3 regions of the Ensifer fredii genome follow, and region 1 is predicted to be linked to each of the others. Evidence: predicted binding sites of a transcription regulator. Region 1 holds the regulator's gene; each other region holds the start of a gene.
What was found. The regulator HrcA, encoded in region 1, represses chaperone genes, less so after heat shock. The targets are predictions, from matches to a motif close to GTTAGCACTCNCNNNNNGNGAGTGCTAAC.

Region 2: the regulator HrcA is predicted to act here: its motif matches at 1,652-1,680, upstream of NXT3_RS20790 (co-chaperone GroES).
Region 3: the regulator HrcA is predicted to act here: its motif matches at 1,794-1,822, upstream of NXT3_RS17115 (co-chaperone GroES).

Annotation. Positions count from the first base shown of each region.
Region 1 covers NZ_CP024307.1:380,755-384,030, reverse strand. The annotation lists gene NXT3_RS01890 (D-arabinono-1,4-lactone oxidase) at 1-10, shown strand, start outside; gene NXT3_RS01885 (immunity protein Imm33 domain-containing protein) at 135-491, opposite strand; gene grpE (nucleotide exchange factor GrpE) at 504-1,130, opposite strand; gene hrcA (heat-inducible transcriptional repressor HrcA) at 1,290-2,360, opposite strand; gene rph (ribonuclease PH) at 2,517-3,236, shown strand.
Region 2 covers NZ_CP024308.1:294,729-298,004, forward strand. The annotation lists gene NXT3_RS32975 (NADH dehydrogenase ubiquinone Fe-S protein 4) at 11-373, opposite strand; gene NXT3_RS20780 (Hsp20/alpha crystallin family protein) at 423-932, opposite strand; gene NXT3_RS20785 (Hsp20 family protein) at 1,029-1,490, opposite strand; gene NXT3_RS20790 (co-chaperone GroES) at 1,828-2,142, shown strand; gene groL (chaperonin GroEL) at 2,172-3,276, shown strand, end outside.
Region 3 covers NZ_CP024307.1:3,486,442-3,489,717, reverse strand. The annotation lists gene NXT3_RS17125 (Hsp20/alpha crystallin family protein) at 566-1,075, opposite strand; gene NXT3_RS17120 (Hsp20 family protein) at 1,171-1,632, opposite strand; gene NXT3_RS17115 (co-chaperone GroES) at 1,969-2,283, shown strand; gene groL (chaperonin GroEL) at 2,313-3,276, shown strand, end outside.

The DNA.
Region 1 (3,276 bases):
TTTTGGGTAGGACCCCTGCGAGGTCGTTTGCAAGCAAGCAACGTCAAACGCCGCTTCACCTTACGCGGTCGCTCCAAACGCGGGTCGGAGGAATAGCTGCGGCACTGAGCCCGGGCAAGCAGCACACCAAAATATCAGACGCTCAATAACGACCCGTCGTACCAAACATCCTCATAATTCCCGCTAATCAGAAATCGCCATCCGGGCGGCAAAGCAAGATACTTCTGAATCTCAGGATACCAACCAGCCAAATGCCGCACATGCAGTGGTTTAAAGAAATCCGTGTCCGCAGATAGCATTTCACCGGCCCATATATACCAGCCGGTGGTGTCGCCTTCGGGCGGATGACGCAAGCCATTTATGGGCGTTTTACCATCCCAGCCGTTCAGAGCGATCCCTACCTTCATCCCTGGTGGTGAAAGGTAGTAAGCCGTGCCGTATTTCGCGCAGATTTCTTTCTGCGCATTTTCGACTGCGTCGGTCAGGTCCAACCTCCTCCGCCCTCAGGCGGCAGGCGTCTCGCTTTCCGCGGCGGCGACCTTCGGGCCACCCTTGGCGACGCCGACCATGGCCGGGCGCAACACGCGCTCGCCGATCGTGTAGCCGGCCTGGACAACCTGGACGACCGTGTTGTTCGGAACCTCGGTGTTCGGAACCTCGAACATCGCCTGGTGGAAGTTCGGATCGAATTTCTGGCCGGTCGGGTCCAGCTGCTTGACGCCGTGGCGCTCGAGCGCCGCCAGCATGGAGCGCTCGGTCATCTCGACGCCTTCGATCAGCGCGGCGAGGCCGGCATCGGCGGATTCCCTTGCTTCGGCCGGAATGGCTTCCAGCGCGCGGCGCAGATTGTCGGAGACGGCCAGCATGTCGCGCGCAAAGCCGGCGACGGAATAAGACTTGGCGTCCTTCACCTCGCGCTCGGTGCGCCGGCGCAGATTGTCCATCTCGGCGGCGAGGCGAAGATATTTATCGCGCAGCTCCGCACTTTCGGCCTTGGCGAGCTCCAGCGGGTCCGGCGCAGCGGCAGAAGTCTCGGCCTCCGGCTTCTCCACCGCGTCCGGCGCGGCGGCCTTTGCAACCTCTTCCGGCGCTGCGGCCTCAGCTCCGTTCTTGTTCGTTTCGTCGGTCATGACGGTCTCCGAATGTCTTGTCTTTGGCGTGTTCGGCATCATCAAACCAGCGGAAGTCGCTTTGCTTGAACGTTCTGTTGCCTGGATTTGAAGCCGATATCGAGGTTTGAGCCCGAAAAATCAAGGGTCCAATCGGTCTATTCGTCCAAAAGGATTCGCTCAGCGCGACAGTCGCGACATGAGCTGGGCGGTGTAATCGACCATGGGCACGATCCGGGAGTAATTGAGCCGCGTCGGGCCGATGACGCCGACGGCGCCGACGATCCGGTCGTCGCTGTCGCGATAGGGTGCGACGATCAGCGACGATCCGGAGAGCGAAAACAGCTTGTTTTCCGAGCCGATGAAGATGCGCACGCCCGGACCGCTTTCGGCAAGATTGAGAAGCTCGATCAGGCTGTCCTTCTTTTCGAGATCGTCGAACAGCATGCGCAGCCGCTCGATGTCCTCGCTTCCTTCCAGGCCCTCGAGCAGGTTGGCACGTCCGCGCACGATCAGGCGCGCCGGCTTCTCGTCGCCCTCGCTGCCCGACCAGATCGCAAGGCCGCGCTCGACCAGGTCCTGCGACAGCGCGTCGAGTTCGCCGCGCACGGTCTTCTTGACCTTTTCGAGCTGGGCGCGCAGTTCCGGAATGGTCTGCCCGGCAAGATGGGCATTGACGAAGTTCGCCGCCTCGGTGAGCTGCGCGCTGGTGACGCCAGCCGGCAGCTCGATGATGCGGTTCTCCACCTGGTCGTGATCGCCGACGAGGACCGCAAGCGCCTTGGTTGGCGCGAGCCGGATGAATTCGACGTGTTTCAGCACCGGATCGCTTTTGGTGGTGATGACGAGGCCGGCGCCGCGGGACATGCCGGAAAGCATCTGGCTTGCCTCAGTGAGAAGACTTTCGACCGGTTGGTCCCGCCGCACCTGCCGCTCGATCGAGGTCCGCTCCTCGGTGGAAAGCTTGCCGACCTGCATGAAAGCATCGACGAAGAAGCGCAGGCCTGTCTGGGTCGGCAAGCGGCCCGCACTGACATGCGGCGAATAAATGAGCCCTAGATCCTCGAGATCGCTCATCACGTTGCGCACCGAGGCGGGCGACAGCGACATCGGCAGGAGGCGGGAGAGATTGCGTGAACCGAGCGGCTCGCCGCTTTCCAGATAGGTTTCCACGATGCGGCGGAAGATCTCGCCGGAGCGCTCGTCCAGCGTCGATGCGATCCCCTGCTTTTGAGGGTTGCGCAGTACCATGTCACTCCATGCAAACAACCGTTCGTGTCGCCGAAGAATATAGTGATCCGCCGGGGCAATGGCAAAAGGGAAAAATCACCGTCCCGGCCCGATATCAGGCGGTTCCCTTTGGGGGCGCCATGATCTAGAAGGCTGCTGAGAACACAGGAGTTGAAGATGCGGCCATCCGGCAGAAAAACCGACCAAATGCGCAAGGTTTCCTTCGAGCGCAATTTCTCCAAGCATGCGGAAGGGTCCTGTCTGGTGCGCTTCGGCGACACGCACGTGCTCTGTACCGCGAGTCTCGAAGAGAAGGTCCCCGCCTGGCTGCGCAACGGCGGCAAGGGCTGGATCACGGCGGAATACGGGATGCTGCCGCGGGCGACCGGCGAGCGGATGAAACGCGAGGCCGCCGCCGGCAGACAGAGCGGCCGCACACAGGAGATCCAGCGGCTGATCGGCCGTTCGCTCCGGGCCGTCGTCGATCTGCCGGCGCTCGGCGAGCGGCAGATTTCGATCGACTGCGACGTGCTCCAGGCGGATGGCGGCACCCGAACCGCCTCGATCACCGGCGCCTGGATTGCCCTGCACGACTGCCTGAAATGGATGGAAGCGCGCAACATGATCAAGGTCGAGAGGGTGCTCAAGGACCATGTCGCCGCCATTTCCTGCGGCATCTTCGCCAACCAGGCGGTGGTCGATCTCGACTATCTGGAAGACTCGGCCGCTGAAACCGACGCCAATTTCGTCATGACGGGCAGCGGCGGTCTCGTCGAGATCCAGGGAACGGCGGAAGGAAAACCCTTCAGCGAGGAAGAGTTCGCAAGCCTGATGCAACTCGCCAAGGACGGCATCGCCGAGCTCGTGGCGCTGCAGAAGCAGGCGATCGCCGGCTAGCGGTAGGCGGGGCGCGCGCGCCCGCTTTGGCTGACAGAAG
Region 2 (3,276 bases), on a different replicon from region 1:
CCCCTGAACACTAGCGGCGCCTGTCTTCCACGACGGTGTAGTTGAGTTTCTGTCGTTCTGCGTAGGCAATGGCGGCATCGCGAGACGGGAAGCGCAGTTCGACCTGAGTGAGCGTGTCACTCCCGCCGGTATAGCCCATGAGATGATCGATGACCGGCGGGTCTTTCCGTTCGAACACCAGCAGCCAAGGTCGCCTTGACAGGCGCGCTGACGTCATCACGGAACGTGAGGGGCGAAAGATGCGTGCTACCGCATCAATGCTCGCCCGTGGCTGGTCCTTGTCAGCCGCGGGGTGTTGGCTGTCGCTGACCTGCTCTGCGAACTTCCGGGCAGCGCTATCAGATTTTCCCTGTCGAAAACGGAGTGCCGTCATGGTTGTCGAATAGCCGGCCGGGCAATCGGCACCCGGCCGGCGGGCGGTACTATTTGGCTCTATCGATGCTGATCCGCTTGACGTTGGCTCGCGCCTTGTCGGTCTTCGGCAGCGTCACTGCGAGCAGACCGTTTTTGAACGTTGCGGCGACCTTGTTCACATCGACCTGGCCACCAAGAGCCAGCCGCCGTTCGAAGCGCCCGTAGTAGCGCTCTGTGTACCGGCGATCCTTGTCCTCGGTCTCCGATTTCTTCTCGCCGCGAAGCGTTAGCACACCATCGTCCAGCAGCACCTCGACATCGTGTGGATCGATGCCCGGGACCTCCGCTATCACGCGGATTTCGTTGTCGTTCTCCTCGACCTCCACTGTCGGCCACGATCCGTTGAAGGGGGTCATGCCACCGAACGCCGATGGCTGACCGAAGCCGCGGAAGACGTCGTCAAACAGCCGGTTTACATTGCGGTGCAGCGAAAGGAACGGATCTAGGTCATCGCCGCGAAAGGCGCTTGGAACCTGGCTGCTGCTACGATTCCAGGGGATCAGGTCACGTACATTCATGGCTTCATCCTTTCTTCGGTTTCGTTCACTCCTTTTTTTGCGCTCTCTCCCGGCCCTCGCCTTCGAAAACAGCCGAGGCTTGAGCGGCGCGCCGGTTTAGGCTGCCTTGTCGCCTTCGATCTGCTTCGAAGCGGGCTTGGTCACTTCGGTTTGGATGGTGATCCGATGTGGCTTCATCTCCTCAGGGATCTCCCTCCTGAGATTAATGACAAGCAACCCGTTTTCGAGCTTTGCGCCCTCGACAAAGACATGATCGGCGAGTTCGAATTTACGCGCGAACGGCCGCACGGCGAGCCCCTGATGGAGGTACTGTGCCTCCTCATCCTTGGACTTGGCGCCGTTGACCATGAGCATGTTCGCCTCATGGGTGATCGTTAGGTCGTCTTCGGCAAATCCCGCTACCGCGATTTCGATTCGGTAGGAATCTTCGCCAAGTTTCACGATGTTGTAGGGCGGCCAGTTTTCAGCGTTCAGACTGGCGTTTTCCAGCAGATCGAACATGCGATCGAAGCCGATGCTCGACCTGTAGAAGGGGGTAAAGTCGAGGCTTGTTCTCATAGCTACATCCTCCGTAGAGCAACATAGATACGAGGAAGCGCCAAGAAGCTCGGCGCTCCCTGACCTGGCCGACCCCAATGGGGCGTCGGCAGAAATGAGTTGGGGATCCCACCGCGTTACGTCAAGGGGGGTGGCGGGAAATGAAGCTATAAATTCATGGGATTAGCACTCACATGGATCGAGTGCTAAAAAATTGCGCCGCCCTCTTGAAACTCGAAAAATCAGAAACCAGATCGATTGGCGCGATGCCAAAACATCGTGCGTCCCGCGTCGGATTCGAGCCGGATGCGGCGCGGAGGAGCTTCTATGAAATCTGTTTGTCCACGAGGTGAGCGACATGACGTTCCGTCCCCTGCATGACCGCATCCTGGTCCGCCGCATTGTAGCCGAGGAAAAGACGGCCGGCGGCATCATCATCCCCGATACGGCGAAGGAAAAGCCGCAGGAAGGCGAGGTCATCGCCGTCGGCCCGGGCGCACGCGATGACAGCGGCAAGCTCGTCGAGCTCGACGTCAAAGCCGGCGATCGCATCCTGTTCGGTAAATGGTCCGGTACAGAAATCAAGCTCAATGGTGAGGAGCTTCTGATCATGAAGGAATCCGACGTCATGGGCGTGATCGAGAACGAAGCCTCGGCGAAGAAGGCCGCCTGAGAGCCGGGCCAATTGGAGGAGTAGAAAAAATGGCTGCCAAGGAAGTGAGATTCCATACGGAAGCCCGCGAGAAGATGCTTCGCGGCGTCGACATTCTCGCCAATGCGGTGAAGGTGACGTTGGGCCCGAAGGGTCGCAATGTGGTGCTCGACAAATCGTTCGGCGCTCCACGGATCACCAAGGACGGCGTCACCGTCGCCAAGGAGATCGAGCTTGAGGACAAGTTCGAGAACATGGGCGCCCAGATGGTGCGCGAAGTGGCATCAAAGACCAGTGACATCGCCGGCGACGGCACCACCACGGCAACGGTTCTCGCCCAGGCGATCGTCAAGGAGGGAGCGAAAGCCGTGGCCTCGGGAATGAACCCGATGGACCTCAAGCGTGGCGTCGACAAGGCGGTGGAGGCTGTGGTCGAGGAGCTGCGCAGCAATGCCCGCAAAGTCACCAGAAACGATGAGATCGCCCAGGTCGGCACCATCTCGGCCAATGGCGACACGGAGATTGGCCGCTTCCTCGCAGAAGCGATGGAAAAGGTCGGCAACGAAGGAGTGATCACGGTCGAAGAAGCCAAGACCGCGGTCACGGAGCTCGAAGTCGTGGAGGGCATGCAGTTCGACCGCGGTTACCTCTCGCCCTATTTCGTGACCAATCCCGAAAAGATGCGCGTCGAGCTGGAGGAGCCCTATGTGCTCATCCACGAGAAGAAGCTGTCCAATCTGCAGGCGCTGCTTCCGGTTCTCGAATCTGTCGTTCAATCCGGCAAACCGCTGCTGATTATCGCCGAGGACGTCGAGGGTGAAGCGCTCGCCACGCTCGTCGTCAACAAGCTGCGTGGCGGCCTGAAGGTCGCTGCAGTGAAAGCGCCTGGTTTTGGCGACCGCCGCAAGGCCATGCTCGAGGACATCGCCATTCTGACCGGCGGTACTGCGATCTCCGAGGATCTCGGCATCAAGCTCGAGAACGTCACGCTCGAAATGCTCGGCCGCGCCAAGAAGGTGGTTGTCGAGAAGGAAAACACGACCATCGTCGACGGCGCTGGTTCGAAGACGGAGATCCAGGGTCGCGTCGCCCAGATCAAGGCGCAGATCGAGGAGACCACCTCGGACTATGATCGCGAGAAGCTGCAGGAGCGTC
Region 3 (3,276 bases), 860 kb from region 1:
CAGCGTGCGCAGCACGCGGAACAGCGTCAACAAGCTTCATTCGTGGCTCGGGCTCTGGTTGATCGTCTCGCCCTGCTGCAATTTGCGACACGCGCCGCTACTGAAAGGTACGGCGCTTCGGCCACAGCCGGTTACTGCTCCCCTCAAACTAGCGGCTCCTGTCGTCCACGACGATGTAGTTAAGTTTCCGTCTTTCCGCATAGGCAATGGCGGCCTCGCGGGATGGGAAGTTCGACCTGAGACAGCGTGTCACTCCCTCCGGTTTAGCCGATGAGATAGTCGATGACCGGCGGGTCTCTCCGTTCGAACACCAGCAGCCAAGGTCGCCTTGAGAGGCGCGCTGACGTCATCACGGAACGTGACGGACGAAAGATGCGTGCTACCGGGTCACTGTTTGGTTTTAGCCGGTCCTCAGCCGCCGGATGCTGGCTGTCGCCGATCTGCTCCGCGAATTTCCGATCATCGCTACGAGAGCTTTCCTGTCGAGAACGGCGTCCCGTAATGAGATAGGTTGTCGTCACCAGAATAGCCGGCCGGGCAATCGACCCGGCCGGCGGCGACGGTACTATTTGGCTTTATCGATGCTGATCCGCTTGACGTTGGCTCGCGCCTTCTCGGTCTTAGGCAGTGTCACCGAGAGCAGGCCGTTCCTGAACGTTGCGGCGACCTTATTCTCATCGACCTGGCCACCAAGAGCCAGCCGCCGTTCGAAGCGCCCGTAGTAGCGCTCTGTGAACCGGCGGCCCTTGTCCTCCGTTTCCGATTTCTTCTCGCCGCGAAGCGTTAGCACACCATCGTCCAGCAGCACCTCGACATCGTCTGGATCGATGCCCGGGACCTCCGCTATCACGCGGATTTCGTTGTCGTTCTCCTCGACCTCCACTGTCGGCCACGAGCCATTGAAGGACGTCGCAGCACCGAACAACGAGGGCTGGCCAAAACCTCGGAAGACGTCGTCAAACAGCCGGTTTACATTGCGGTGCAGCGAAAGGAACGGATCTAGGTCATCGCCGCGAAAGGCGCTTGGAACCTGGCTGCTGCTACGATTCCAGGGGATCAGGTCACGTACATTCATGGCTTCATCCTTTCTTCGGTTTCGTTCACGCCTTTTTTGCGCTCTCTCCCGGCCCTCGCCTTCGAAAACAGCCGAGGCTTGAGCGGCGCGCCGGTTTAGGCTGCCTTGTCGCCTTCGATCTGCTTCGAAGCGGGCTTGGTCACTTCGGTTTGGATGGTGATCCGATGTGGCTTCATCTCCTCAGGGATCTCCCTCCTGAGATTAATGACAAGCAACCCGTTTTCGAGCTTTGCGCCCTCGACAAAGACATGATCGGCGAGTTCGAATTTACGCGCGAACGGCCGCACGGCGAGCCCCTGATGGAGGTACTGTGCCTCCTCATCCTTGGACTTGGCGCCGTTGACCATGAGCATGTTCGCCTCATGGGTGATCGTTAGGTCGTCTTCGGCAAATCCCGCTACCGCGATTTCGATTCGGTAGGAATCTTCGCCAAGTTTCACGATGTTGTAGGGCGGCCAGTTTTCAGCGTTCAGACTGGCGTTTTCCAGCAGATCGAACATGCGATCGAAGCCGATGCTCGACCTGTAGAAGGGGGTAAAGTCGAGGCTTGTTCTCATAGCTACATCCTCCGTAGAGCAACATAGATACGAGGAAGCGCCAAGAAGCTCGGCGCTCCCTGACCAGGCCGACCCCAATGGGGCGTCGGCAGAAATGAGTTGGGGATCCCACCGCGTTACGTCAAGGGGGGTGGCGGGAAATGAAGCTATAAATTCATGGGATTAGCACTCACATGGATCGAGTGCTAAAAAATTGCGCCGCCCTCTTGAAACTCGAAAAATCAGAAACCAGATCGATTGGCGCGATGCCAAAACATCGTGCGTCCCGCGTCGGATTCGAGCCGGATGCGGCGCGGTGAGCTTCTATGAAATCTGTTTGTCCACGAGGTGAGCGACATGACGTTCCGTCCCCTGCATGACCGCATCCTGGTCCGCCGCATTGTAGCCGAGGAAAAGACGGCCGGCGGCATCATCATCCCCGATACGGCGAAGGAAAAGCCGCAGGAAGGCGAGGTCATCGCCGTCGGCCCGGGCGCACGCGATGACAGCGGCAAGCTCGTCGAGCTCGACGTCAAAGCCGGCGATCGCATCCTGTTCGGTAAATGGTCCGGTACAGAAATCAAGCTCAATGGTGAGGAGCTTCTGATCATGAAGGAATCCGACGTCATGGGCGTGATCGAGAACGAAGCCTCGGCGAAGAAGGCCGCCTGAGAGCCGGGCCAATTGGAGGAGTAGAAAAAATGGCTGCCAAGGAAGTGAGATTCCATACGGAAGCCCGCGAGAAGATGCTTCGCGGCGTCGACATTCTCGCCAATGCGGTGAAGGTGACGTTGGGCCCGAAGGGTCGCAATGTGGTGCTCGACAAATCGTTCGGCGCTCCACGGATCACCAAGGACGGCGTCACCGTCGCCAAGGAGATCGAGCTTGAGGACAAGTTCGAGAACATGGGCGCCCAGATGGTGCGCGAAGTGGCATCAAAGACCAGTGACATCGCCGGCGACGGCACCACCACGGCAACGGTTCTCGCCCAGGCGATCGTCAAGGAGGGAGCGAAAGCCGTGGCCTCGGGAATGAACCCGATGGACCTCAAGCGTGGCGTCGACAAGGCGGTGGAGGCTGTGGTCGAGGAGCTGCGCAGCAATGCCCGCAAAGTCACCAGAAACGATGAGATCGCCCAGGTCGGCACCATCTCGGCCAATGGCGACACGGAGATTGGCCGCTTCCTCGCAGAAGCGATGGAAAAGGTCGGCAACGAAGGAGTGATCACGGTCGAAGAAGCCAAGACCGCGGTCACGGAGCTCGAAGTCGTGGAGGGCATGCAGTTCGACCGCGGTTACCTCTCGCCCTATTTCGTGACCAATCCCGAAAAGATGCGCGTCGAGCTGGAGGAGCCCTATGTGCTCATCCACGAGAAGAAGCTGTCCAATCTGCAGGCGCTGCTTCCGGTTCTCGAATCTGTCGTTCAATCCGGCAAACCGCTGCTGATTATCGCCGAGGACGTCGAGGGTGAAGCGCTCGCCACGCTCGTCGTCAACAAGCTGCGTGGCGGCCTGAAGGTCGCTGCAGTGAAAGCGCCTGGTTTTGGCGACCGCCGCAAGGCCATGCTCGAGGACATCGCCATTCTGACCGGCGGTACTGCGATCTCCGAGGATCTCGGCATCAAGCTCGAGAACGTCACGCTCGAAATGCTCGGCCGCGCCAAGA